Linked DNA regions of Colwellia sp. M166. The protein of the gene in region 1 binds, or shares a complex with, the protein of each later gene. Links are inferred from orthologs where the notes say so. Each region holds a gene or a part of one and is shown on either strand. Other genes may lie near its edges.

Region 1 (15,105 bases):
TCGACAAGACTTCGTTGAGCAAGGGGCTCTAGTTGAGCATATGTATGCGGATGCATTTGCTTTTATTTAAACGAAAAAATCATCATAGTTAAACAGGAGCGGAGCATATTATTGTTGCGCTTTTTTTATGCATTTATGGGGTATTAATCTTAGCGGTCTTTGCTTGTGTTAAGTAGCGATTGGCTAGGGCAACAAACTCATCAATTGAAGCATTTAAATTATTCGCTGAGATAAATATGTGTGCACCGAGCGCATGATTTAACATGTCACTATGATGGAGAAAAGCGGCTAATGGTCCTTTTATCACTTCGCCATCAGCTAATACGTAGGGTTCAAAATTTAATATCCCTTGTTCAAAAGTTAGCAACTGATGTTTAATGCAGTAGTGAATAAGCGGCTTTTGCTCGTGGATCATGCGGTTTGCTAATCGTAAGGACACATGCTTCGCTATTGCATCTATCGATACTAGTTTGATACCGACGTAATTGAGTTCATCACGTGTTATACCAACAGTATTAGTGACTGAGTGTATATTACGAATTTGCTGCCAGTGAAACTGCCAACGACCGTGACGATGATGGAAAGTTAAGCTTTCAGGCGTCATTATCAAACTATAGGCAGGCTCTGCTAGTTTGAGTAAACCGATAAAAATAGTCACTAAGCAAGCGAGCACCATAAAAAGTAAAGGGAAGCGTGCTAATTGCCAATAATAGCTACACAGCCAAGCGACAATAACTAAAGCGATAATACCTGTTAAGGTAATGAATAAACCATGATGACGGGCAATGGCTTTAATTCTGATTGTTTGATCAGTAGTTGTCATAAATTTTGCGATTAAAATTCGTTAGTTCAATAGTGTCGAATGAGATAAATTTAATATTTGTGCATAATTTTTTTATTAGTATATACTCTGCGCGTTTTTGTGATGAAGCAATAAATTTGTCATCATTGGTATAACATAAACCAACTGAAAGGTGTGTAAAATGAGCAAAAGTAAAGTAAAAAAACACCAGCAAAAGCAAGGTGCTTGTGAATTAGGTCGAGGTGTTATTAAAGATAATTTTTTAGCGGCAGTAGTAAGGTCAAAATTATTTAAACAGCAAATAATTAACGCTAAGAAAGGTAAGGGATCTTTTCAACGAAAGCAAAAACATAAAGGACAAGAGTCCTATTTAATAGCGGCTTAAATATTATTATCTAATCGCTATTAAATAGGGCTTTGTGCTTATTGTTTTTAGAACGTATAAGTTTTATGCGTGAATTTTTCTCAGTACTTGATTGGCTTTATCTAGCTGACCTTGTTGTTCAAGTACTTGAGAAAAAGCCAGTAAATCTATTTTATCGTATTGTTTTTCTTCAAGGTTCACTAAGCTATTAAAAGCTTTTTCAGCCAGTGACCATTGTTGTGACGTTGTGGCAAAATGAGCAACTAACGATAGCCAAAGAGCATTGTGTGGCTCGTTATGTAAATGCTTTTGTGCGGCGGCCATCAAACTATCTGGCTGAGCAATAGGTAAGGTTCTTATTGCTGATAGTAAGGAGGTATTAGTGCCTTTTTTTATTATTGGTAGTAATAATTTAGCTAAAGGTTGGTGTATTTGGTTTTCAGCTAAAACCTGACAATAAGCAAGCACGATTGTTTCTGATTGTTTGTCTTTTTTGGGCAACTGTTGCCAGAACGCCATTAACGCCTCATTATCTTGTTGCTTAATTCGGTCATTAAAAGCGCCGTAAAATGCTTGTTGTTGCCATAAGGTAATGGTTTCATTCGTGATACTTTTTTGTTTTTTAGCCGCATTAAGCTGTTTAATAACATAATCAAAGCGCTGTTCAATTAAGCTTAATGCTACTTCTAATGATAACAGTCGTGCATCATGACCAATATGTTTATGGTGTTCATCAATAACCTTTCGTGCTTGAGCATAATTTTGCTGACCGATCAGTAATTTTATTTTAATTAATACTGCTTCTAATCCTGCGGTTTTTAGGGTGTTAGATTTTTGCTCAAGTAAAGCTAAATAATGGTCAGTATTTGGCCTTAATGCTTGCTTTTGTGCGGCATCGGCGGCAATAAGGTAAGCAATATGTTCAAAAGAGGAGGCTTCAGCTGACTTAGCAAGTAAATGTTCCGCTTGTTTGTAGTCACCTAACACATAGGCTGCAATACCTTTGTTGAGATCTCTGACGGCTTTGCGACGGCTGGCAAAGGCGATTTTGTTCCAAGCTGCAAAACTAAAATTTAGCCCGCCACGGAAAAACTTCAACACCATAAGCAAAGCGACAAAGCTGAGTATCAACATTATACTTGCTGTTACTACGGTTGACTCTATGGTTAAATCGCCCATAGCAATCAAGATATAACCTTTTTCTCCAATCAATACCGGACTAAGAGCAACGGCAGTAAGAAATAACAGTACTACTACTAATAATCGTTTCATTATACGCCCTCTTGCTGCTCAATTTTTGTTGGCTCAATCACTGGTGCCTTTTTGTCAGATAATATCTGGCGTAGCGCTTTTAATGCGGCGAGATCATTTGGATACGCTACGTTGATAGTTTCATTTTTTAAGCCATCGAGTACTTTGAAAAAGTTTTGATTTGTTTGGTGTGACATATCAAAATAGTCATTAAGCCAGCTTTGTATGTCATCAAGCGATTGACGATAGATATCACTATTCGCTTGACTAGCTGCCCAAGTAGCGGTTTGTAGTTTGAGACTCAAGTTTTCTCTTAAGTTTTGTTGAAACTGTGGTGACATTAAAGGTTCAACATTACCCGCTCTGCGGTTAACGGTGATGAAATCAGCAATAAATTTACGCCATGTTTTAGTTAGGTTAGCTTGCCAGTCACTGACATTTTCGGTTAATTCAAGACTACTCTCTGTGTCACTATTGTCAGGAACATTGACCATGGCTAGTGGTAACTGCTTGATTTGTTGGTCAAGTGCCATTAACTTTAAAATAACTTCATCGGTTTTTAGTGCGGGCAATAATTGTAACTTAGCAATGTCTTGTTGAATGGTCTGGCGTAGTACTAAAAATTGCGGATCGTTAAGTTCTTGTATACGTAAATCAGCATCATTAAGTAAACTAATGGCAGTGCTGGTGTTTTTTTCTAACCACAGACTTCTTGCTGCTACTCGGATGAGGTACTCAGCTTCTTCTAACAGCCAGTCACTTGGTTGCTTCTGACGTAAACTTGCCATTTGTTGCTGCTGTTGTTTTTGCAGTTCGATAATACTATTTGCAGTACTTCGTTCGATACTAGTTTTTAGATCTTTAAGTTGGGCATTATGTGCTTGCTGCTGCTGCGTCAATTTTTGTGCTAACTGCTGTGTAACTTGCCCTTGGCTTAACTGTAATTGTTTTTGTAGTTCGGTACTGAGTTGTTGACTAAATTGCGCTTTTTGCAATTCATTCCAGTAGTAATGTCCGGCACTGGCAGCGATAGCTAATAAGGCAATAATGATTGCTAAAATCGCGAGTTTTGAAACTTTATGCTTAGGTGAATTACTTTTTTTAGTTGCTTTAGTGTTCGCTGTGGTTGATGTTGTCGAAGCAGAATTTTTCACTGTTGCTGTGCTCTTATCTTGATTTTTATCTATTGATGATGTGGTTTGGCTTGTGTTTTTTGAAGTGTCAGAGCTTTTCCCTGAAGCATGATCATTTTTTGCTGATTCTTCATTCGATGGCTCTAAAAGCGTTGAGCTAATATCAATTGAAGTTGATATATCAGTTTGCTGATTTGTATTGCTGCTGATAGCTGATGTTTTATTCTCAGGCTTAGTTTGCTCTGGGTCTTTTTTATCGCTCATGAACTGATCCTATCTCACATGTTGGTGTCAGGGATATTGAATATATTCGCTTATATTTATTGTTTGCGTTCGTCATACGTTAACTTGCAAAAATCATAAACATTTAGCTTGCCAGTAAGCGTGCGAATATTGTATTAAGTTTACTATGATTTTCAATAAAGCGTTACTAGGGCCTATTTTTCAAATCCAACAGTGCTATAAACTAAAACATCAATAAGCCCGAATGCTTAAGATACAATTTATCTGGCGTTGATACCATGTTTTGATGAATGCAGTTGGCTATTTCATTAAAAGTATCGATAATTTTCGCAATATTCGCCATGGTACTGTATCGCGCAGGTATTATTTTTATGCAAAATGTTTGGCAGTAGCTTAGGTTGGTCTGTTATTGCCGATAAAATCGTGGCTGCGTTCTATTTTTAGAACGCAGCTGATTTATTTAAGCTTGTTGGTATACCTGACGGAGAATTTTATCGGCACCTTTAGCTAATAAATCCTCTGCTAATTGGTTGCCTAACTGCTCCGCATCATCAAACTTGCCGCGAACTTCACCGGTGAGTATTTCACTACCATCAACAGCGCCGACTAAACCTCGCAAATGAAGTTCTTGACCGTTAAGTACAGCATAGCTACCAATAGGAACCTGACAGCCACCTTCAAGTGCACGATTCATTGCCCGTTCGGCGATAACCCGAATACGCGTTTCTTCACAGCCAAGAGGCGCTAATAGCGCTTTAATTGTCGCATCATCAGTACGACATTCAATACCAACCGCACCTTGGCCATTTGCCGGTAGCATGACTTCTGCAGCAATATACTCGCGAATACGCTCAGGCATTTCTAAACGAATCAGGCCTGCTGAAGCCAGTATGATGGCGTCATACTCGCCATTATCTAACTTTTTAAGACGGGTATTGACGTTACCACGCAAATCGCGAATATCTAAATCTGGACGCATGGCTTTAATTTGGCATTGACGACGTAAACTTGAAGTTCCAACAACAGCACCTTGCGGTAACTCAGCTAAACTATTGATGGTATTAGAAACAAAAGCATCACGAGGGTCTTCACGTGGACAAATAATTTCTAAACCTAAGCCTTCAGGAAACTCTACTGGTACATCTTTCATTGAATGCACGGCAATATCGGCACGATTTTCTAGCATCGCCACTTCAAGCTCTTTGACAAACAAACCTTTGCCGCCAACTTTGGCTAGCGGTGTATCGAGAATGATATCGCCTTTGGTGGTCATCGGCACAAGTTCAACATTGATGCCCGGGTGAAAGTGTTCAAGTTGTGCTTTTACATACTCTGCTTGCCACAGTGCCAGTGCGCTTTTTCGCGTTGCAATACGTACGGTTTGTTGCGTCATTTCAATTACCTTATTTAATGTTTATTGCGCAGAGAGGACAATGCTTTCTTCTGCTTGTTTGCTGGCGGCATCAGATAAAAACTGCCACAGTTCTCCGCCGCCGCGCTTATCAACCCACTGTTCATTTTCAAAATGAAAGTGATGACCGTTAAATTTCGTTGCTACCCAAATTTCGTGTAAGGGTGCTTGCTTGTTAATGATGATCTTACTGTTATTCTTAAATGTTAGGGTTAATAAGCCGCCAACACCTTCGTAATCGATATCGCAGCCGCAATCTTCGATGGCTTCTTCTACTGCAAGTAAGATATCATCAGCAGCTAAATTGTATTGACTATCATTCATTAATCGTTCCTTTTTACCTGAGCTTTATGATTCTTTCATCTTTGCTTGGTAATTATTGGTCATGGGATTATAAAACGTCTATCATGGGAAAAAAATCGAATAAATCAATTATGCATAAACAAATTGTAATTATTTTCATCAGTTTGCTTAGTTTGGCAACCATAACAGGCTGTGGCATTAAAGGTCCTTTATACCAAACTCCTGAGCAACAGCAAGAGAACTTAGCAAAAACAAGTGAAGAAACTGATAAAAGTATGGATAAAACCAGTTTAGAACAGTAGGGGCAACGGCATTGGACTTCTTCAATCGTAAACAGCATTCATTATACGCCGAGCAATGTCAGGTCGCTGAATTAGCAAAGCAATACGGTACACCACTCTATATTTATTCTCGTGCGACTATTGAGCGCCACTGGCATGCTTTTGACCAAGCGGCAGGCGAGCGTCCGCATCTTGTTTGTTATGCAGTAAAAGCTAACAGTAATATTGCAGTGCTTAATGTGATGGCGCGCCTAGGCTCTGGCTTTGATATTGTCTCCAAAGGTGAGTTGATGCGGGTCATTGAGGCCGGTGGCGATCCGAAAAAAGTGGTATTTTCTGGGGTGGGTAAAACCTCAGATGAAATTGCTTTTGCGCTTAATCTGGGTATTTATTGTTTCAATGTTGAATCACCAGCAGAGTTAGAGCGTATTCAAGCTGTCGCTGAAAAGCTTGATAAAATTGCGCCAATTTCTCTTCGGGTTAATCCTGATGTTGACGCGGGTACACACCCTTATATTTCGACCGGCTTAAAAGAAAATAAATTTGGCATTGGCATTGAGCAAGCTCCAGAGTTATATCAACATGCGACGACCTTATCGCATATTAATATTCAAGGTGTTGATTGTCATATTGGTTCACAGCTAACCGAAGTATTGCCGTTTTTAGATGCCCTTGATCGGGTATTAAAGCTAGTTGACCAATTAGCTGAGCAAGGTATTGTGCTTTCACATATTGATGTCGGTGGTGGTTTAGGCGTTTGTTATGATGATGAAAAGCCGCCGCACCCGAATGAATATGCCAAAGCTATTGCTGAAAAATTAGTCGGTCGAGCGCTGACACTTATTTATGAGCCTGGTAGAGCGGTAATGGCGAATGCCGGTATTTTGGTGACCGAAGTTGAATACCTAAAAACCAGTGAAGAACGCAATTTTGCTATCGTTGATGCGGCAATGAACGATTTGATCAGGCCGGCGCTGTATCAAGCATGGCAAGCTATTATTCCGGTTGAACAACGTGATGATGTGGCTAGTGCACAATACGATGTGGTTGGCCCAATATGTGAAACCGGAGATTTTCTTGGTAAAGACCGCACATTGGCGATACGTTCTGGCGACCTACTTGCAATACGCAGTGCTGGTGCTTATGGCTTTACCATGAGTTCTAATTATAATAGCCGACCACGTGCCGCTGAGGTGATGGTGGACGGAAGCGAAAGTTACTTGATAAGACAACGTGAAGCGTTAAGCCAATTATGGCAAGGCGAAAGCTTATTACCTTTGTAGTGTGAGATTAGGCATAGATGTTAGTAAATTTTTCTAAAATGCACGGTTTAGGTAACGATTTTCTCGTGCTCGACAATGTGACCCAAAATGTTTATTTGTCGAATGAACAAATTAAGCAATTGGCTGACCGAAATTTTGGAGTTGGCTTCGATCAAGTGCTGGTTGTTGAACCGCCATATGACCCTGACTTGGACTTTCATTATCGCATTTTTAATGCTGATGGCAGTGAAGTTGGGCAATGCGGTAATGGTGCGCGCTGTTTTGCAAAGTTTGTCCGCTTAAAAAGTTTAACCAATAAACATAAAATTAAGGTGTCAACGCAATCAGGTAAAATGACGCTATTTATTGAACGAGATGGCAACGTTTCTGTCAACATGCCGGTACCGCTATTTGAGCCGAGTAAAATTCCTTTTAATGCGCAAAAAGAAGAAGGTACTTATATTTTGCGTAGTGAAGATGAGACGGTACTTTGTGGCGTTGTGTCCATGGGTAACCCTCACTGTGTTTTGACGGTTGATGATGTAAAAAAGGCACCGGTAGCAAAGTTGGGCGCAGCATTGTCTCTGCATGAACGTTTTCCGCAACAAGCCAATATTAGTTTTATGGAAGTGGTTTCACCTGAATATATTAAACTACGTGTCTATGAGCGTGGTGCTGCTGAAACCTTGGCTTGTGGTAGCGGGGCTTGCGCCGCCGTTGTTGTTGGTCAAATGCAAAAAAAACTCAATCGACAAGTGTTAGTTGATTTACCTGGTGGTCAATTGAAAATCTTTTGGAAGGGCCCCGGCAATTCAGTAAAAATGACGGGCCCCGCCGTACATGTTTTCGACGGTCAAATAAACCTATAAAGCAAGATAAAAGTAAAGCTATGCAATCAAATGATCAAAATCTTATGTCGACTGACGATATAAAACTAACCGATGAATTAATCGTTAGTTACCTGCAACAGCACCCTGAATTTTTTAACCGTCAAGCTGAACTTGTTAGCAGTTTAAGGCTGCCAGACCATCAGCGTGGCACGATCTCTTTAGTCGAGCGGCAATTATCACAACAACGACAAAAAATTCATAATTTAGAAGAAGAAATTACGCAATTAATGGTGATTGCTAATCAGAATGAACAACTATTTGCATTGTATAGTGATCTCTATTTACGTTTATTAGACTGTACTGCTGCGACTGAGTTATTGGATTGTTTGCATCAAGCAACTACGCAGTTGTTGTCATTAGACTCATTGAAGCTATGGTTAGTCAAGCCAACAGACGTTCAGCACAGCTCTTTGATCATTAACGACTGTCGTGAAATCATTGAAAATAGATTAAGTAAAGAGCAATACTATTTCGGTCGTTTACAACAAAGTGAACAAGAATTGATTTTTTCTCAGCCGACGAGCGGTTCGGTGGTGTTAGTGCGATTAACTCACCTAGAAGAAGATCTTGGATTTTTAGCCATTAGTAGCCAAGATGCTGAGCATTTTGATCCGCGTATGGATACCTTACTATTAGGGCAATTTAAAAAACTGGTAGCAAAACTACTTTACCAACAGCTTTATTAGGTCATTTTATTGTGAGATTTTATCGGCGCCTACAGCCTTTTCATGCTATTAGTTTTGATTTAGACGATACGCTCTACAGTAATCAACCGATCATGTTGGCGACCGATACAAAAATGGTTCGTTATTTTAAAGATATTTTTAATGCTCAATCATCTGCTTTTGATTTTCGTTTTTGGTGGCCCTTTCGACAGCAAGCGCTACTGCTTGCACCAGAATTAAAGCATGATGTTGGTCTACTGCGACAAAAAAGCTACTTTTTAGGTGCATTGTCGCTTGGCTTGACTGATGCTGAGGCGGCAATGTTTGCGGATAATGCGCTAGATTACTTTGTTGAACAACGTAGTAACTTTACTCTGCCGCAGCATACCCATGATTTTCTTGGTTATCTTAAAACTAAAATGCCGTTAGTTGCGATTACCAATGGTAATGTTGATACCGATAAAATAGGTATTGCTCAGTATTTTACTCATCACTTCCATGCCTCAATTGAAAATAAATTAAAACCTGACCGCGATATGTTTGATAAAGCCTGTCTGGCGTTACATCTAGCTCCTGAGCAGCTACTACATGTTGGCGATTGTGGGAAAAATGATGTGTTTGGTGCGATCAATGCCGGTTGCCAAACGGCTTGGTTAAATCCGTATCAAGTAGGTAAAGCATTAAAGGTTTTACCTACTATTGCACTTGATAATGTCGAGCAATTAACAAAAATAGTTTCATAGGCCATTGTCTTTTAAACCTTTAGTGCTTTTCTCTTGGTCAGAATGTAAAAGTGTTTATTGAATGCTTTTCCAATTGCATTATCAAAATAGCGCTTAACTTGCTATTATAGCGCTATATTTTTGTTATTGATTTTACCTTTCTATGGATGTTTCTGAATTACTTGATTCGTTGAACGACAAGCAGCGAGATGTTGTGGCAGCGCCTTTACAAAATATGTTAGTGCTTGCTGGTGCAGGTAGTGGTAAAACGCGAGTTTTAGTACAACGTATTGCTTGGTTAATGAAAGTTGAGCATGCATCACCTCATAGTATTTTAGCGGTTACTTTTACCAATAAAGCAGCGGCTGAGATGCGCGCCCGTGTTGAGCAAACCGTTGATGGTAATGTGCACGGCATGTGGGTAGGAACTTTCCATGGTTTAGCACATCGCTTATTGCGCATGCACTTTCAAGAAGCGAAATTACCACAAAGCTTCCAAGTACTTGATTCCGACGATCAACTTCGTATGGTTAAGCGTATTGTGCGCTCGTTAGAGCTTGATGAAAAGCGCTGGCCAGCCAAGCAGTTTCTTTGGTATATCAATGGCAAAAAAGATGAAGGTTTACGACCACAGCATATTGATACCCAATTTGATGTCACAGAAGAAACTTTTGTTAAAGTTTATCGAGTTTATCAAGACACCTGTGATCGTGCTGGATTAGTCGATTTTGCTGAATTATTACTAAGGGCTCATGAGCTTTGGCTTAATAATCCTGAATTATTGCAACACTATCAACAGCGTTTTGCCCATGTTTTAGTTGATGAGTTTCAAGATACCAATGCTATTCAGTATGCGTGGTTAAACTTGCTCGGCAAGAAAAGTGGCAACGTGATGATTGTTGGTGATGATGACCAATCTATCTATGGCTGGCGTGGTGCAAAAATTGAGAATATTCAACGCTTTTTACAGGACTTTGATGGCGCACAAACCATTAAGCTTGAGCAAAACTATCGTTCAACCGCTAATATTCTTAATGCCGCCAACCAATTAATTGGCAACAATAGCAACCGCCTTGGTAAAGACTTGTGGACTGACGGTGATGCCGGAGAGAAAATCTCCATCTATACCGCATTTAATGAGATTGACGAAGCGCGTTTTATTGCTGGACGTATCACCGAATGGCGAAAAAAAGACGGCTCATTGGATAATGTCGCTATTTTATATCGTAGTAATGCTCAGTCACGACTGATGGAAGAAGCATTAATTCAAGCAAAACTGCCTTATAAAATTTATGGCGGTTTACGATTTTTTGAGCGTCAAGAAATCAAAGATGCCCTTGCTTACTTACGTTTATTAAACAATCGTGACGACGACGCTGCCTTTGAACGTGTGATTAACACACCAACACGTGGCATTGGTAATCAAACATTGAGCTTAGTACGCGATGCAGCGAGAAGCTTAGAATGCACTTTGTGGCAAGCCTGTCAGCAGATGATGAAAAATGAACAACTTAAAGGCCGTAGCGCTAAAGTTATTCAACAATTCATTAATGTCATTGACCAGTTAGAAGATGATTCAAATAGCCTGAACCTTGATCAACAAGCAAACTATGTTATTCAACACTCAGGTTTAAAAGCAATGTACCAAGCCGAAAAAGGTGAACGTGCAGAAGCGAGAATAGAGAACTTAAATGAGCTAGTTACCGCTTGTCAGACCTTTGAAGTCGATCCTGAACTTGAAGAAGAACAAAGTCCATTGACCGCGTTTTTGACTCACGCTGCATTAGAGTCAGGTGAATCACAAGCTGACGAACATGAATCAGCTGTGCAATTAATGACTATGCATTCAGCGAAAGGTTTAGAGTTTCCATTAGTCTTTATTGCTGGTTTGGAAGAAGGTATGTTTCCTTCGCAGCAGTCAGTTGAAGATATTAGTCGCTTAGAAGAAGAGCGTCGCTTGTGCTACGTCGGTATGACACGTGCCATGCAAAAATTATATTTATGTCATGCAGAAAGTCGTCGCTTGTATGGTCAAGAGAAAAACCATAAAGCTAGCCGATTTTTACGGGAGTTACCTGAAGAGTGCATCGAGGAAGTTCGCTTACAAAGCCAAGTAAGTAGGCCAAAAACTAAAGGTCGATTCTCATCAACAATCACTTTAGAGAGTTTTGGTAACTCAGGCTTTAAATTAGGCCAAAATGTTCGACATAAAAAGTTTGGCGATGGCGTGGTATTGAACTATGAAGGTAGTGGTCCACAAAGTCGTATTCAAGTTAATTTTGCTGATGTAGGCTGCAAGTGGCTCGTGGTTGCCTATGCTAACTTGGAAACACTGTAAGCAAGTAATTAATAACTAAGGGTTTTAATGTCAAAACTGCTTGTTGAGTTACTTAATTAAATCAGGTGGTTTGTTTGGCAGATGTTGGGGCCTTGTTACCACTGGTGAGAATGAATTTTGCCCGTCAGCATTGCTTATACTTTTTCCAATACGAATAATTGAGCAACTACTTACTCGAATATATAATTTCAGCTTACGGCAAGTGTCATCTATTTTACTGTTAACAGTCCCTAAGACTTTAAAAATATCGATAAGCTGTCACGTATAGCTCTTAAAGTTCTTAGGTTACAAATGAGAAAAAACTGTTTTTTATTCTACTTTTGCTGTCTGGTGATAATTTTTTGCCGCTCGTTTTCTGGCTTTTATTGAGTCAAAGCTAAATATTGCTAATGCAGTCCAAATGCAGGCAAACGTGATCATTTTAGCAAAATATAACGGTTCTTGATAATAAAATGTCGCCAGAATAAACATGATGCTAGGGCCAATATATTGAAAGAAGCCCAAAGCGGATAGCGTCATACGTTTTGTTGCAGCAGAAAAGCAGAGTAAGGGCGCTGTGGTAACAATGCCGGCACAGATCAATAGCATGTTTAATGATAGTTCATTGTCAAACATATTAGCGGTGCTGGTTTTTAAAAATACTAACCAATAAATCAGTGCTATTGGTAGCATCATCAGTGATTCTATCAGTAAGCCGACAAAAGAGTCTAAAGGCAGTTGTTTACGTAATAAGCCATAAATACCGAAAGTGGCTGCTAATGCTAAAGATATTATCGGCAGTGAGCCCATCATAAAGAGCTGAATAATAACGCCAACAAACGCTAACCCTACGGCAAAGAGCTGCCAAGGTCGTAAGCGTTCACCTAAAAATATCACCCCTAATGCAACACTAAAAAGCGGATTAATATAATAGCCTAAGCTAGCATCTAACAAGTGGTCATTGTTAACTGCCCAAATAAACATAAACCAATTTACGGCTAAAAATGTTGCTGAAATAGTCAGCCGTAACACTATTTTAGGTTGTGTAATAGTATCAATAAAGTAACGCGATCTTTTGGTAAGCAGCACAACAAAGGTTAGTAATACCGTTGACCATACAACACGGTGCACAAGGATTTCATCGGCATTAATATGATCTATGAGCTTAAAATATAACGGGGCAATGCCCCACATGGTATAGGCGCATATAGCACTAATAATACCAGCGCGTAAGGCTGCTTTTTCAGGTGTTGGCATGGAATAAGTTTGATAGCTAAGATTGGATAAGAGCGTTAATAATAGCACTAATCATTTCAACAACCCATTGAGATGTTAGAAATATTTGGGTTAATTTTACCCCACCATGTAAGTGCCAGTACCAAAAGCAATATGATCGCCTTTTTCGTTATGCATTTCCATGCGGGCAACAGCAACCTTACTACCACTGCGAATGATTTTGGCCGTTGCCATAAAGTTTTCACCACGCCCCGGTCTTAAAAAATCAGTACGTAAATCAATGGTACTTAAGCGACTTAGGCTTCGCGCAATTATTTCTGGTGTTAATTCAGGTAGCTGAGATAGCATATTTGCTGCGGCTACCACGCCGCCAACAAGATCTAGCGCTGATGCAGTGACACCGCCATGGAGAATTCTTTGTTCAGGGTTACCAATAAGCTTGTCGTGCCAAACAATACTGACGGCAGATTCTTCGCTATCAAATTTTGTCACTTCTAGCCCCAATAATCGATTAAAAGGCATTGCTTGGCTCCAATATTGAGCTAGCTGCTGAAACGATTCTTCATGTGTCATAAACTTTCCTGTTAGGTCGAGTGAGATAAAAGAATAACAATAATTGCCGTTATATTGAAAATAAATCTCCGCACTAAGGTCTTACTGCGCTAAAATGTCGGCTGATTTCATCTACTGAAGATTCTCTCTTGCAAGCCACTTCCCCTACGACATTAACTGAAGCCCTTAAACATCATTTTGGTTATCAAACGTTTCGTCCTGGGCAAGAAGAAATTATTAATTATGCACTTCAGGGACGAGATAGCTTAGTCTTAATGCCTACAGGTGGCGGAAAATCAATGTGCTACCAGTTGCCTGCTACCTTGATGACGGGGGTTACTATTGTTGTTTCGCCATTAATTGCCTTGATGAAAGATCAGGTAGATGGCTTAGTAAGGCAAGGAATTTCAGCCGCTTATGTTAACTCTTCACTCGATGCCGATACCATTAATGATATTTTTAGGCGCTTAGGTCAAGGTGAAATAAAATTACTGTATGTTGCTCCTGAGCGATTAAAAAACTATTACTTTTTGCAAGGTTTATCACACCTTGATGTCAGTCTTTTTGCCATTGATGAAGCACATTGTATATCGCAATGGGGACATGATTTTAGACCTGCGTATACCCAATTACATCTGTTAAAACAAAACTTCCCGCATGTGCCGGTGATGGCACTAACAGCAACGGCTGATGTCACCACACGTCGAGATATGTTACAACAATTGGCCTTGCATGACCCCTACATTCATCTTGATAGCTTTGATCGGCCCAATATTCGCTTTACCTTAGCCGATAAATATCAAGGTGAACAGCAAACCATTGGCTATATCAAAAAGCGTAAAGATGAGTGTGGCATTATCTATTGTAATAGTCGTTGGCAGGTTGAAAAATTAGCTAAGCGCTTAGCTGAAGCGGGTATTAATTGTTCCGCTTATCATGCCGGCTTAGAAGCAGAAATCCGTAATATTATTCAAGATAAATTTGCGAAAGATGATATACAAATTGTTGTTGCGACCGTAGCGTTTGGGCTTGGGATTAATAAGTCTAATGTGCGCTTTGTGATTCATTATGAGCCCCCTAGAACCTTGGAGTCGTACTATCAAGAGATAGGGCGAGCGGGCCGCGATGGTTTACCTGCAGAAGCACTTTTTCTTTATGATGAAAAAGATGTTGAACGTATCAATAAGCGTATTGCTGACGGTGAAAATGAACAACGGGTCAATGTTGAATTACAACGCTTTCAGGCGTTACGAGGTTTTGTGGAGGCGCAAACTTGTCGACGCCGAGTTGTGCTGAATTATTTTGCCGAATTTACCGAGCAAAGTTGCGGTAACTGTGATATTTGCTTAGATCCACCTAGCCAGTTTGATGCCACACAAGCGGCGCAAAAAGTGCTTTCTTGTGTCTATCGTATTGAAGGTAATGGCGATATAGAGCATGTGGTTGCTGTTTTACGCGCGGAGCTGAATGACAAAATTATCCAACTCAACCATGATAAAGTTTCAACCTTTGGTATCGGAAAAGATAAAACGCCGGGTTATTGGTTTTCAATCGTGCGGCAATTAATACATTTAGGCTATTTACAGCAAGATATCGCTGCTCAGTCAAACTTATGCTTAACGCAAGCGGCTGGTAGTATTTTGAAAGGCCTTCAACCGTTGATGCTTGCGGCT
Region 2 (15,108 bases), 1.3 Mb from region 1 along the record:
CAATACGTTGAGCAAGAGTCGTTGCGCCTTTTACCGAGATTTGCTGACCTAATATCGCTCGTATAGAAAATTCAAAAATATCCCAGCAGCCAGGTAAACGCAAACCAGGAAACTGTTCGATAACAGCTGCTAGCTTGGGATGTTTTATTAAGTGCTGATGAATGATTTGCATGTCAGCATCTAAGTCAAACATACGGCGAACCCGTACAATGACTTGGTGCAAATAACTGTAGTCAGTTAACTTAACGGTTAAGTTCAAAGCATTCTTACTTTCGTGATGACTAACTTTTAGCCAGCCTCTGCAGTCATCCAACGCTAGGGTACGAAAATAATGCTCAGTATTAATCTCTTCAATATTACTCATTTTTCTTGTTTGGAAAAAACTCAGCATAAGCGGCCAGTCAAAAGGTGCTTTATATGGCAATAATATAGTAACTTGGTTTTCAGCGCTGATGACTTTTTTACCTCTGATATCACTGGGTGTGGTTTTGTAAGTTTGCATAATGACTTCATTAAAACGTCGTATGCTATTAAAACCAGAGGCAAAAGCGATGTTGGTCATACTTAATGATGTCGAAATAAGTAGTTTATGGGCAAGCAATAAACGTTGTTGATGAAAGAATTCACTCGGCGGTAAGCCATAATATTTTATAAAAATACGATGAATTTGCCTTTCACTCATATCTAGTTGTTGAGCGCATTTTTGTAAACTGTAATTGTTTTCATAATAGGCTTGGCTAATTTGCTTTATTTTTCTTGGTAGCGGTAAGCTTGGTGCCAGTTGAGGAAAACAACGTTTACAGGGACGAAAACCCGATTGTTGCGCTAATTCCGCACTTTCGTAATAGGTTACATTTTCAGGCTTTGGAGCTCTAGCGGGGCACACCGGACGACAAAAAATGCCAGTAGTGAAAACGGCAGTAAAAAATTTGCCATCAAAACGAGCATCACGGCTTAAGCGTGCTTTTTCACAAACCGCAACATTTAACATATTTTATTTTTAGTCATAGTGATACCTTTATTACTTTGGCAAATTTTTCTTTGATGATACGCTAGGCAATGTAAATAACTAGCGGTAATCGGACAAGACCTAAAATATAATAATGTCCAAAGAGTTAATACTTCTACAACACAGTACTTCAATAACAGATAACTTAGCTCAAGGTTGGTTTTTTAATTCTACGGTAAACTCAGTTGTATTATTTTTTATCTAGTGAAAGTTACTTTTTAATCATAGTGATTTATTCATTATGCTAAAGAAGGCCTTTAGCTTCGGCGTTGTACATAATATTGATAAAAATTAATGAGTTTGTTATTTGACATTATTGCCCACTATTATTTAAATAGTGTTACGATTTAAGGATATATACATGTGCTTAGATAATTCTTATAGGTTTTATCTGTGATAAAAAACATTGCGTGGATGAAGTAATGGATAATAAGGGTGCTTTTAATAGTAAATTAAGTCGACGAGTCTTTATTTATATTTTCCTCTGCAGTGCTTTGCTGTCTGTGTGCTCAACTATGATTCAGCTATATGTGGACTTTCAAAGCGGTGTCTCTAAGCTTGATGAGCGCTTTAATGATATTGAACTTAGTTTTAATCAATCAATATCAACCAGTTTGTGGGACTTTAATGAACCTTTAGTTCGACAACAAATTGATGGGATTTTACGTTTAGCTGATATTCGTCATGTAAAAATAACCACGAGCTTCGGTAAAGTATATCAAGTTGGTGATACTACCGATGCGCTTAAAAAAACAGAAAGCTATCCGATTATTTTTGAAGGTAACAGTATTGGCAATATGGTCATATCTGCTGATTATCAAGATATTTATCAAGAGCTACAACAGAGAGCTGGCTTTATTGTAGTTTCAGAATTTATTAAGATTTTTATTGTTGCCTTCTGTACTTTTTTTATTGTTCATTGGCTTATTACTCGCCACCTATATCGCATCACCCTATATTCGAAAGCGATGACAGGGCAAAGTATAGACACTCCTTTAATACTCGAAAATTGTGGTGAAAGAACCGATGAGCTTGATGAACTCGTATCAGCCATTAATGATATGCGCTTGACACTCAAGGACGATATTATTCAGCTAGAAGATGCTGAAAATGCCTTAATTAATCTCAATGGTGATTTAGAGATAAAAGTTTATGAGCGTACAGCCAAACTCGCTGAAATCAATCAACACTTACAACAATCTTTAAATGAATTAACCTTAGCAAAAGATCAGCTGGTACAGTCAGAAAAAATGGCTTCACTTGGGCAATTAGTTGCCGGAGTTGCCCATGAGGTTAATACCCCTTTAGGTATTTGCGTAACGTCAGTCAGTGCTTTAAAGGAAAAGATATCAGAATTGAATCAATCACTTATTGATGAGAAGCTGACAAGAAAACAATTAACCTCAATTTTAAATCTGTTCGTTGAATACGAGCAAATTATTGAACGTAGTTTAAATAAAGCGGTTGATTTAATTCGAAGCTTTAAATCTGTCGCGGTTGAGCATCACACTGATCCCAAGATCAATATAAATTTGTACCGACATGTTAATGACGTTGTAAATACTGTTAAAACCTTATTTAAACAAAAAAACTATACGATTAAGATAAAAATTGATGAAGCATTGAATGTGTTTACTTTTCCAAGTGCATGGAATCAAATACTGACAAATTTTTTGACCAACTCACATATCCATGGCTTTGAAAATCGTATGGAAGGTGAAATATCCATTGAATTTCAAGTGAATAAAGAAAGCCTAATATTAATATATCAGGATAATGGCAAAGGTTTGGATGAGAAAATAAAAGATAAAATATTTGACCCTTTTGTCACTACTAAACGTGGCTTCGGTGGCTCAGGCTTAGGTATGAATATAGTTTACAATTTAGTCAACACTAAGTTGGGCGGGAGTATTAAAGTTGTTGCAAGCGATCATGGCTGCTGCTTTGTTGTTAAAGTGCCTTTGCAAACAGAACAAGGAAGTAATACCGAACAGCTAAGTCCAAATTTGAAGTTGATTGATTAATATCGGCCTTTTTTGTGTTTAACGTGTGGTTATTTATAATAGCGGCAATATTTTCAGGAAGCCCAGTATGAGCATAGTATATAAAACCAGAACGCAATTAGTTGTGGAAACACTGAGAGAGAAAATCTTAAGTGGTGAGATTCAAGCGGGGCAACCTTTAAGACAAGCTGCGCTTGCAAGCGAGTTAAATGTTAGCCGAATTCCAGTAAGAGAAGCTTTACTACAACTTGAGGGTGAAGGTTTAGTGGTTTTTGAACCACATAAAGGGGCAACGGCAACCGAGCTAAATGCTGATCAGGTAGATGAGCTGTTTGAGTTACGTGCGATGCTAGAAGCTGATTTATTGGCAAACTCATTGCCACGTCTTAGCAATGAAAAATTGGAAGAAGCAACACAATTACTGAAAAGGCTTGATAAAGCACTTGGCAAAGAAAATGCGGCTAACACCTGGAGTGAACTTAATTCAGATTACCATAATTGCTTATACTCCGAGGCAGAACGTCCACAAACTCAAGTTTTAGTTAATATGCTCAATAAAAATGCTGACCGTTATATTCGTATGCATTTACTTTGGGCTGGTGGTATTTCTAAAGCAGAATCGGAACACAATGAAATTTTAGCGCTATGTAAAGCACGTAACGTTGAAAAAGCAGTTGCCTTGTTGCAACAACATATTTTGGGCTCTCGTGATGAAATTAAAGCCTTTTTAAATGAACGGGAATCAATTATTAGTGGTTAATTCTAACTAACTGGCACTATTTGAGTTAAGAAATGTTCTGCGCTAAAAATCAATTTTATGCTTTGGCATAGACTTGTTATTTGCTTGAAAATCTTGATGTAATTTTGAGCATATATTGACTTTTTAGCTATATATCTATAGTATTCCCGCGCCTTCAAGCCCCGAAAGATAACGATTTTTGTTTAGATTACCTGTCATTAGGTGGTTTCGGGTCTATACCTAAAGTATTTAAGTACAAGCCAAGTTAATAAATTTGGGCTTGTACTTTTGATGTTCTAATCAAAGTTGAGAAAATAATGTTTGAATTACACGCCAGTAAAGTGGCAAATTTAAAAAATGATGTCTTGTCGGGCTTTACAGTCGCCTTAGCATTAGTACCTGAAGCTGTTGCTTTTGCCTTTGTCGCCGGAGTTGAGCCTCTTGTTGGTTTGTATGCTGCTTTTATGGTGGGGTTAATTACCTCTATCTTTGGTGGGCGTCCAGGTATGATTTCTGGTGCCACAGGTGCTATGGCGGTTGTGATGGTGAGCTTGGTGGCTATTCATGGTGTTGAGTACCTATTTGCCACCGTGGTGCTAACAGGTCTGCTACAAATACTGGCTGGTATATTTAAGCTGGGTAAGTTTATCCGCTTAGTACCTCACCCCGTTATGTTAGGTTTTGTTAACGGCTTAGCTATTGTTATTTTCCTTGCTCAGTTAGGGCAATTTAAAGTTACTGATGAGAATGGCGTATTAGCTTGGATGCAAGGCAGTCAATTAATGATTATGGTGGGTTTAATCGCGTTAACTATGGCTATTATCCACTTTTTACCAAAACTAACCAAAGCAGTACCGTCATCACTTGTGGCGATAGTCGTTGTTACTATTTTAGTGCAAAGTCTTGATTTGGATGCACGTACCGTAGTTGATTTTGTTCGTGATATGACCAATGATCCGATGGCATCTATTGCCGGTGGTTTACCACAATTTAATATTCCTAATGTGCCATTTAACTTAGAAACGTTATACGTTATTTTACCTTTTGCGTTTATTTTAGCTGCGATTGGTTTGATTGAGTCGTTATTAACATTGACATTAATCGACGAACTAACCGGTACTCGTGGTCATGGTAATAAAGAATGTGTTGCTCAAGGTGCAGCGAATACAGTTACTGGCTTCTTTGGAGGTATGGGTGGTTGTGCGATGATTGGTCAATCAATGATCAATGTAAACTCTGGTGGTCGCGGCCGTATGTCAGGTGTTACAGCGGCACTTGCCTTACTGGGCTTTATTTTATTTGCTTCAAGTCTTATTGAGCAAATCCCTCTAGCGGCACTGGTTGGCGTGATGTTTATTGTCGTGATTGGCACGTTCGAATGGTCGAGCATACGTATATTAGGTAAAGTACCCAAAGCAGATGCTTTTGTTATCATCTTAGTTTCAGCGGTTACTGTGGCAACTGATTTAGCTATCGCGGTTGTGGTAGGCGTTATTGTTTCAGCACTAGTTTTTGCTTGGGAACATGCTAAACACGTTATTGTTCATCGTTCAGTTGATGGTAAAGGCTCAACAGTTTATGACGTCAATGGCCCTTTATTTTTCGGCTCGGTATCAAGCTTTTTAGAGCAATTTGATATGGAAAACGATAGCAATGATGTCATTGTTGAGTTTAAAAACTCTCGCGTAGCCGATCATTCAGCTATAGAAGCGATTGATACTTTAGCGGAGCGTTATATTAACCGTGGTAAGCAAATGCATTTAAGACATTTAAGTAAAGAATGTACGCAGCTGTTAACTAAAGCGGGTAGCTTAGTGGAAATCAATGTCATTGAAGATCCTGATTACCATATTGCGACAGATAAACTAGGTTAAATAGGCGATAAGATGCGATAAGCTATACTTATCGTATCTGTTTAATAAGGCAATTTAATTTAAGTATAAATAAATGCAATTAGAATTTTTTGATGTGCCTAGTCCTTGCATTGGTGTTTGTCAGTCTGATGATAAAGGCCAATGCTTAGGCTGTTTTCGTACCCGAGACGAACGCTTAAATTGGCTGTCATCAGATTCTGTTCAGCGTCAGAAAATTATTAAGCGCTGTCAGCAACGTAAGAAGCGTAAAAACCAACCTGTTAAAGTTAAGCTTGCGGAAGTAATTGTTGAAAATAAACAAGCGTCTCTACTTGATGCACCGAGTAAGCCGCGAATTGATAACAGCAGTGATTTTGACTTTGATGATTTTGAATTATAGCCTACTGCTTAGCCCATTTATCGCAGATAGCTGACAGTTCAACGCAATTGCATAACTCCCCTTTATCTCTGGCTTGTTGTCAGAGACATTTCATAATACTGTAGTATTAATAATTATAAATTACGTCAGTAGTTCACGTTAATAATAAACTCATATAAAAAATTGCCAAAATGACATAATGTTTTTTGCAATTTATGCAGTAATACAGGAAATATCTTATGCAAAAATTTCTCCCATCGCTAGTGATGGCAGCACTTTCTGTTGCCTTAACCGGTTGTTTGCAAAACGAACAGCAAGATGAAAAAGTGGTGATAAATAAAAACCCATACCCAAGTACTTATCAAGTATTACCGCTACAAACAACACTGATTAAAAATGCTACCGTACTGACAGGTACGGGGACTCGTATGGATAATGCTGATGTTTTGATGGTCGACGGTAAAATCAATAAAATTGGTAAAAATTTAAGTGCTGATGGGGCGGTTGAAATTGATGCAAATGGTAAATGGATAACGCCGGGTATTATTGATGTACATTCACATTTAGGGGTTTATCCAAGCCCGTCGGTTGAGTCGCATTCTGATGGCAATGAAATGACTTCGCCTAATACGTCTGAAGTATGGGCTGAGCATAGTGTTTGGCCACAAGACCCAGGTTTTGAAGCAGCACGTGCTGGTGGTATTACGACCTTGCAAATTCTACCAGGCTCAGCCAATTTATTCGGTGGTCGTGGGGTTACTTTACACAATGTACCTAGCCCAACGATGCAAGGTATGAAATTTACGGATGCACCCTATGGCTTAAAAATGGCTTGTGGTGAAAATCCCAAGCGAGTTTATGGCAGTCGTAAAGTATTACCATCAACGCGTATGGGTAATATGGCCGGTTATAGAATGGCATGGGCAGAAGCTACTGAATATAAACGGGCATGGGAAAAATATGACCGTGATTATGCCGCTGGCAAAAATCCAATTGCACCTGTTCGTGATATAGAGCTAGACACCTTAAAAGGTGTGTTAGATGGTGATATTTTAATTCATAACCATTGTTATAAAGCTGAAGAAATGGCGATGATGATCGATCTGGGTAAAGAGTTTAACTATAACTCGGGGACATTCCATCATGCGATAGAAGCATATAAAATCGCTGACAGCTTAGCTGAAAACGGTAATTGTGCTGCCATGTGGCCAGACTGGTGGGGCTTTAAAATGGAAGCTTATGACATGGTGCATGAAAATGTAGCGATTGTGAATGCAGTCAAAAATTCGTGTGCAATCGTGCATTCAGACTCTGCTAATACTATTCAACGCTTGAACCAAGAAGCGGGTAAGGTTATGTACCGTGCTAATGAAAATGGCTTTGCTATAGCGCCTGAATTAGCGATTACGTGGATCACCGCCAATGCCGCTAAATCACTTGGTTTAGCAGATAAAACCGGTAGCTTAGAAGCAGGAAAAAATGCTGATGTGGTTATTTGGAATCAAAATCCATTTAGTGTTTATGCGCAAGCTGAGCAAGTATTTGTTGATGGTGCGAAAATTTTCGACCGTTTTGACGAAAAGTACCAAGCAAAAAGTGATTTCCTGTTAGGTCAGAGATAAGGTGAAAATAATGACGAATTTTAAACTATTTAAATCATCGCTGATTGCTCTGGCGCTAGCGAGTTCAACAGCAAGCTTTGCCGAAAGCTTTGCTATTACTAATGCCACCGTGCATACCGTAACTGACCAAGGTGTGCTTGAGAATGCTACTGTGGTTATTGAAAATGGCAAAGTGATTGCTATTAATCCTGAAAAAATTACCGCTGATGTCACTATTGATGCTAAAGGACGAATTCTAACACCTGGATTTATTGGCTCTATGAACCAACTTGGTTTAGTTGAAGTTGGTGCGGTTTCTCGTAGTCGTGATGGCGCTGATAAAAAAGCCGATATTACCTTTGATGCAAGCTTAGCGTTTAATCCACGTTCGACAGTTATCCCATACAGTCGTAAGGGCGGTATTACCAGTAATGTTGTTGCGCCTCATGGTGGTGATGATATGTTCAAAGGCCAAACTTTTGTTGCTGATCTCTCTGGAGAATTTAACAGCGTGCGTATTAGCAATAATAATGTGGTTATTGATTTAGGTGCTAAAAGTAAAGGCTCTCGAGCGTTATCACTGCAAAATTTGCATGAGCAACTAGAAGATGCGACAAAAGCGTTAGCGAAAGCTAAAAAGAAAAATACCAAAGATAAAAAAGAAGCAAAAGAGCCGAGTCGTAAAGCACAAGTAGTTAATGCTTTACTCAATGGTGAAAAAGCCTTGATCGCTTATGCTGACCGTGCCACGGATTTATTAGCATTACTAAAGCTTAAAGAAACATTTTCATTAGAGCTTGTGTTAGTCGGTGCTGCGGATGCGGTTTTAGTTGCTGATAAAATAGCTGCAGCAGAAGTACCGGTTGTGGTGGCCGCACTAGATAACTTACCGGGCAGTTTTGACTCTTTACATGCTTCATTAGAAAATGCCGGTAAATTAACTCAGGCTGGCGTTAAGGTAGCTTTGACCGTTAATGGTGATACTCACAATCTTTATCAATTGCGTTTTCATGCTGGTAATGCCATTGCCAATGGCTTAACACGCAGCGCAGCATTGGCATCAGTAACGGCAAATGTTGCTGACGCATTCAATCTTGATAGCGGAAAAATAGCCATTGGGAAAACGGCTGATTTAGTGTTGTGGAGTGCTGACCCATTCGAATTAAGCTCTAAGGTCAGTAAAATTTGGATTGCCGGTAAAGAGTATTCAACCGAAAGTCGTCAAGATGCTTTACGTGACCGCTATACAACAAAAAGTGATATGCCGAAAGCTTACGTGAAATAATTTAACTCGCATAGGCGAGTAATACTTTAAAAGCCACGTTAATACGTGGCTTTTTTATGTTTTAGTAAATTGTTTTCTCCTTAGACTATGCCCTCACTAGATTATGTTTTTATTCGATTATTCCTTCACTGAGCCATGTCTTTATAGTACTAAGTATTCACAGCACTATATTTTCATCCCAAAACACTCTAGTTTAGCGTTACCTGTAAGTTGTGATGAATACTTTAGTGCTATCATCCAGCACTTTAATTACCTAAAATAACTAATATTGTTTGGTACTCAAGCCATAGCAGCAAGATTAACTGCGAGATAGAATGACATGATAGACAAGCTACAATTAGGCGTAATACTAGAGAACGAGTTTGGTCGAGTTGAATGCTTTGAGCTTAGTGATGGTTTGCAAGGGTTACGATTTTTTCATCAACATGGCCAAGGTTCACTGAGTCTATATGGTGGGCAAGTACTTACTTGGCAGCCAAAGGATGAGCAAGCAGTATTTTGGCTGAGTGATGATAGCCAATACAGTGAAGGCAAAGCTATACGAGGTGGCATACCGCTTTGCTGGCCGTGGTTTGGTGGTGAGGTTAAGTTAGCAAATGGCGATATTAGTAAAGCGGCTAATCATGGTTTTGCTCGACAAAGTCAGTGGCAGCTAACTGATATTCATATGTCATCATCAAACGTTAAAATAGTTTTATCTTTCTCGGGTGATAAACTTTCTCCTGATTGGCCAGCAGCTTTTGAACTAAGCCAATCATTGGTGTTTGGTAAGTCATTTGAACAGCACTTAACTATGAAAAACTTATCAGCCCAAGCGGTGGATTATACTGGTGCATTACATAGTTATTTTTGTGTCAGTAACCCACAACATGTTGAAATTTCTGCGCTAAATAATACTAGCTTTGATGATAAATTGAGTGGTATTGATGATCAACAGTCGTTATTAAGGCATTGTACAGGTCCGATTGACCGCATTTATCACCGCAGCGACAGTGTAACGATTGTTGATCATAATTGGCTGCGGGAGATTGAAGTATCAAGCCAAGGTTGCCAGCAGTGGGTATTATGGAATCCTGGCAAAGATGCTGAAAAAATGTTGGATGTTCATGATCAAGGTGAAAATGAATTTGTTTGCTTAGAAGCCGCCAATACACATTGGCAAACCATTGCGAGCAAAAGCAATGCTAGTATGAGCCAAACCATTACACTTCATGCTAAGAAATAAATACCACTAAATCATATTAATTTTAATTAAAAATCACACTTTGATTTTTTCCGCTGCTTTTAGCTTCGTATAAGGCTTTATCAGCACCTTCAATGTAGTCTTCGATGGTTTTATCTTGTAATGGCAATTGGCAAATGCCAAAACTGATGGTCGTGCTGAATGAACCACTGGTGGTTGATATTGGGAAAGAAATACATGCAATATTTTCCCTTATTCGTTCGACAATAGTGTGTGCTTGGTTTGCTGTAGTCTCAGGTAATAGCATGACAAACTCTTCGCCGCCCCAGCGTCCAACAACGTCTATTTTGCGTAAGGTTTTTGATAGTTGTTCTGAAATAATGCGTAAGACATCATCGCCAACTAAATGTCCATAGGTGTCATTTATATGTTTGAAATTATCAATGTCAGCTAAAACAACACAAAGATTTTTGTTCGCTTTGGCTAGATCATCAAAGCGCCAATGAATATGGCTACGATTAGGTAATTGGGTCAGGAAATCTGTTTCAGAGTGCTTAATTAAACGTGATTTTAAATAATTAATGCTGTTTAAAAGTATCAAGTAAAAAATAATCGCAATAAAAAGAAACAGTAAAAATCGACCAATAAATATTTTCCAATATTCATTTTGGTGCGCTGCCGGTGGTGAAACAATAAACATGCGCCAATTTAACTCTTGAATTGGCATTTGAGATATTAACAAACCATCCTCAGTGGTATACATGACTTCTGCGCTTAAGCTTGCATCAGCTTGATTATTTTTGATAAGTGAACGGTGCCAAGGTAAGTCACTTAATCGGGTGATTAATCCTTTGCGATGGAGGCTTTCTGATTTCATAATGTTACTTGATGATAGGGTGATAACACCATTTTCATCAACAAAAAATAATTCAAAACCAAAACGGTCATTGTATTCTTGAAATTTACTGGCAAAATAATTTAGGTCAATGCCAACACCGGTAAAACCAATGAATTCGCCTTGCTGATTAAAAATTCTATTATCAAAATATAAGTGAGGATTTTGCGCATTGCCTATATCGCTAAATTGATTGCCAGATAGGTTTTTAAGGCGATGAAACCATTCTGTATCCTCACTTTGTAATGTTGATTCTTTGCCATTGGAATCGAGCATGACATTATGCTTTTCTAAGGCAATAAAGGCCATCATATTATATGAGTCGGAAATTTTTCTAAGATAAGTAACTATGTAATCTTTTTCTATTGCTTGCTGGCTAGCGTAGTCGATAATAAATTGATTGTTAGCCATAAAATTGGCAACACCTAACGGGCGAAGTATTTCACTGGTGACTAATGAAAATAATGGCGTTATAGCGCTTTGTACTTGTTTGTTATGAGTATTTATTACATCTTTTAGAGTTAAATAGGATGCTAGAATAACCGTAACAATAGTAACGAAAAATATAACTGCAATGTAACGATCAAACTTATTGCCAAACTTCATATAAGAAAAACAGTATTGAATGTTATGTAATTTATAGCCTGCTTAGAAAGTTTTATCTACGCTTAGATGATTATATTTTTATTGTTATCTGGTCAAAACAATTTTTTATATTGGATTTTTAATTAATTTATTCGTAAATATTTGTTTAATAGTGCTTGTGTAAAGCCGGTTTTTAAATAAAAGCCACGTGGTAAAGTCATAAAGGGTTGACCATGGCGATTAAATGCTTGAGTTTTTGCTTGGCTGTTGGCTGCTTTGGGCCGTAACTGTAATACTTGACCATGTCGACCATGAATATTCTCCACATTACCAAGTACTATCATATCGGTCAGCTCTTGCCAGTCTAAAGCAAGTAAATGTTCTTCTTCTGGTGACGGTGACCAAATAAAAGCGCTGCCGACGATGCGTTCTGCTACTGGAATACTACGTTCAGATACTACGGGGATCCACAATACACGCGCTAGCTTATTACGGATGTGGCTGGTTTGCCAGCTTGCACCAACTAAGCCAGTGAGTGGCGCAACGCAAACAAAAGTTGTTTCTAAAGGTTTGCCTTGGTAGTTAATTGGCAATGATTTTAGCTCAATACCTAAATGTGGAAAGTCGGGCTCTGGCCGAGAGCCTGCACTTGCGCCAAGTACTTGCTCTAATAACAGACCTATCCAGCCTTTTTCTCGCTTCAGATCTTTAGGTACTGCAACATTAATTGATCGTGCAACTTCTCCTAGCGTCATACCGGCAAGGTTTTGTGCTCGTTTTAGCAACTCGGCTTCGCTTTTAGGTATTGTGGTGCTCAACACTGACCCTTCAATTAATTTGATTTAACTTATTATCAGTCAGCAATGAGGCTTTGAGCAAGGCAATTATTTTTTTGTTATTGGCAAACCACGCAATGTTAATAGCAAACAACCATCGATACAGATATATTCGCAATATTTCTGTTAATAAGTATTTGCCCAAAAGTGCAGAGTGTGGAAGAATCAAAGCATTATTTAATGCTGTCAGGAGTTCCTTTGATAGATGCCGAAGGCTATCGAGCCAATGTCGGCATAGTAATAATCAATGATAGGGGACAAGTATTTTGGGCAAGGCGTTTTGGTCAGCATTCTTGGCAATATCCACAAGGTGGCGTTGATGAGGGTGAATCCGCAGAGCAAACTATGTATCGGGAATTAGACGAAGAAGTCGGTTTAAAACCTGAGCATGTTAAAATTGTGGCTACCACTAAGCATTGGTTAAGATATAAATTACCAAAAAGGTTAATTAGACACGAGAGCTTGCCGGTTTGTATTGGTCAAAAGCAGAAATGGTTTTTACTGAAATTGACGGCACCAGAGTCAGCGGTTGATTTATTACATTCAAATCATCCTGAATTTGACGACTGGCGTTGGGTGTCTTACTGGTACCCAGTAAGACAAGTTGTGTCATTTAAACGTGAAGTTTATCGCAAGGTGATGAAAGAATTTGCTTTAGCAGCAATGCCAAGTTATCGCCAAGAACGTCGTCGACGACGTGCTTAACGATGGTACTTTAGATTATTATTATGTCTTGTAAAATAGCTCACTTCGGTGAGCTATTTAGTTTGAAATTATTGCCGTAATACCCATTTTTATAATATCCTTGGTATCAATATTAGCGTTATGAGCATGGATGACATAACTGCTCCTAATACTATCAGCTGATTAGCTAGCAGCCTTACATAACCTGCATTGTTAAATGTACAGTAAATAACTTTATTATAGGGATTATAATGCTTACGATTTTGCGCCGAATTGTCTTAGAATTTAGCCAAGCATCAGAGCTTGATCAAGCTTTAATGCACTTGGTTAGTCAAGTTAAAGAAGCACTAGCTACTCAATGCTGTTCGGTATATTTAGCTGATCATCAAAAACAACATTTCTTATTAATGGCATCTAATGGCCTAGCACAAGATGCTTTTGGCCGAACCAGTATTGGTTTTACTGAAGGACTTGTTGGTCTTGTTGGACAACGAGAAGAGCCGATTAATATTGCTAACGCTCAGCAACATCCTGATTTTATTCATGCACCTGAGGTGCAAGAAGATCATTTTCAAGCTTTTTTAGGTACGCCAATTATTCATCAACGTAAAGTGCTAGGGATACTGACGGTTCAACAAGAACATGCTCGTGTGTTTACTGAAAATGAAGAAGCGTTTTTGGTGACACTATCTGCCCAACTTGCTAACGCTTTAGTTAATGTTGAAGCACAAGGTTTGCTTGAATATCATGGTAAGCAAAGTATTGGCCAACATCATAAGGGCATTGGTGGCGCACCTGGTGTTGCTATAGGCCAGATGATTGTGGTGCATCCGAAAGCTGATTTGACCACGATTGCCCTTACCAAAGACGGGAATATTGCACAGCAGTTAATTATTTTTGATAATGCTGTTGATCGAACTTTTGCTGAATTTTCTCAAATGAGTGAGAAACTTAAAAAGATCATATCAGACAGTAGCCTCGATATTTTTGATGTCTATAAACAACTACTGGGCAGTGATAATTTTAAAGTCGAAGTTATTGCTAAAATAAAACAGGGTTGGAATGCTGAAAGTGCATTAAAATTAATTGTCGATAGCTATGTGGTAAAGTTTGAAGCCTTAGATGATGAATATCTCCGTGAACGTGCCTACGATATCAAAGATTTAGGTAATCGTTTACTGAATAATATTCAAAATTTAGCTGAACATGATCAACAGCTACCGGAAAAGTTTATTTTAGTTGCTGAAGATGTCAGTGCGGCAATGTTAGCGGAGCATCAGCACCTTGGGCTACTAGGTATTGTTTCCTTAACCGGCTCGAATAATTCGCATACGGCAATTTTAGCGAAAGCATTAAATATTCCCGCTATCATGGGCGTTGAGTACTTGGCGATTCGTCAGCTACATCAAAAACATGCTATTTTAGATGGTTATGCTTATCAACTCTATGTGACACCAGGTGAGGCGTTAATTAGTGAATATCACTATATATTAGCGGCAGAGCACCAACTACAAGCACAAGTTAAAGAGGTTGAACACTTACCAGCGTTGACAAAAGATGGTCATAGTATGAGTTTATTGGTCAATGCGGGCTTGTCTTCGGGCTTTGAGTATTCTCAAAATGTGGGCGCTGAGGGGGTTGGTTTGTATCGCACCGAAATTCCCTTTATGAATCGCAGCTGCTTCCCATCTGAATTAGAACAAACCGCATTATATCGGCAAGTGTTAGAGTCATTTTCTGGTAAACCCGTTACTATGCGGACTTTAGATGTTGGTGGTGATAAATCATTGCCTTATTTTCCCATTATCGAAGCTAATCCTTTTCTTGGCTGGCGTGGCATTCGTATTACCTTAGATCATCCAGAGATATTTTTAGTACAAATTCGTGCAATGCTGAGGGCAAATTACGGTTTGGGTAATTTGGCTATTATGTTACCAATGATCTCTAGTATCACCGAGGTCGATGAGGCGATAAGATTGATTAATCAAGCGTATTATGAACTAAGCTCTGAACTATCTAGTCATGAACGTGAAGCTTTAGTTAGACCAAAAATTGG

What was found.
Region 2: the proteins of dapF (region 1) and rppH are in contact, whole or in part, in a solved structure (PDB 5YGU), measured with the Escherichia coli proteins. The link is inferred for Colwellia sp. M166 from one-to-one orthologs.

What each region holds. Positions count from the first base shown.
Region 1 is NZ_CP040755.1:2,387,630-2,402,734, reverse strand. What follows is about bases 6,042-9,003. They hold dapF (diaminopimelate epimerase), read left to right. Parts: upstream 6,042-7,088; coding sequence 7,089-7,919; downstream 7,920-9,003. Other genes in these bases: FGD67_RS10860 (HAD-IA family hydrolase), read left to right, coding at 8,638-9,003; FGD67_RS10865 (DUF484 family protein), read left to right, coding at 7,940-8,626; lysA (diaminopimelate decarboxylase), read left to right, coding at 6,042-7,071. Also shown: fre (NAD(P)H-flavin reductase), read left to right, coding at 1-70; FGD67_RS10910 (DUF2982 domain-containing protein), read right to left, coding at 134-823; FGD67_RS10905 (ribosome alternative rescue factor ArfA), read left to right, coding at 984-1,187; FGD67_RS10900 (heme biosynthesis HemY N-terminal domain-containing protein), read right to left, coding at 1,251-2,438; FGD67_RS10895 (uroporphyrinogen-III C-methyltransferase), read right to left, coding at 2,438-3,814; hemC (hydroxymethylbilane synthase), read right to left, coding at 4,254-5,186; iron donor protein CyaY, read right to left, coding at 5,208-5,528; FGD67_RS10880 (lipoprotein), read left to right, coding at 5,639-5,809; more of lysA, read left to right, coding at 5,821-6,041; more of FGD67_RS10860, read left to right, coding at 9,004-9,348; uvrD (DNA helicase II), read left to right, coding at 9,491-11,665; EamA family transporter RarD, read right to left, coding at 11,975-12,901; FGD67_RS10845 (thioesterase family protein), read right to left, coding at 12,998-13,453; DNA helicase RecQ, read left to right, coding at 13,582-15,105. UniProt on the Escherichia coli protein: Involved in the succinylase branch of the L-lysine biosynthesis and in the biosynthesis of the pentapeptide incorporated in the peptidoglycan moiety. Catalyzes the stereoinversion of LL-2,6-diaminopimelate (L,L-DAP) to meso-diaminopimelate (meso-DAP).
Region 2 is NZ_CP040755.1:3,655,478-3,670,585, forward strand. Bases 11,355-14,319 are described here. They hold rppH (RNA pyrophosphohydrolase), read left to right. Parts: upstream 11,355-12,566; coding sequence 12,567-13,073; downstream 13,074-14,319. Other genes in these bases: FGD67_RS16585 (sensor domain-containing diguanylate cyclase), read right to left, coding at 11,355-11,553; mutH (DNA mismatch repair endonuclease MutH), read right to left, coding at 11,676-12,353; ptsP (phosphoenolpyruvate--protein phosphotransferase), read left to right, coding at 13,304-14,319. Also shown: FGD67_RS16545 (DNA-3-methyladenine glycosylase 2 family protein), read right to left, coding at 1-991; FGD67_RS16550 (ATP-binding protein), read left to right, coding at 1,432-3,033; FGD67_RS16555 (GntR family transcriptional regulator), read left to right, coding at 3,101-3,772; FGD67_RS16560 (SulP family inorganic anion transporter), read left to right, coding at 4,069-5,625; FGD67_RS16565 (DUF1289 domain-containing protein), read left to right, coding at 5,699-6,004; FGD67_RS16570 (amidohydrolase), read left to right, coding at 6,223-7,605; FGD67_RS16575 (amidohydrolase family protein), read left to right, coding at 7,616-8,869; FGD67_RS16580 (D-hexose-6-phosphate mutarotase), read left to right, coding at 9,189-10,094; more of FGD67_RS16585, read right to left, coding at 10,117-11,354; more of ptsP, read left to right, coding at 14,320-15,108. UniProt on the Escherichia coli protein: Master regulator of 5'-end-dependent mRNA decay.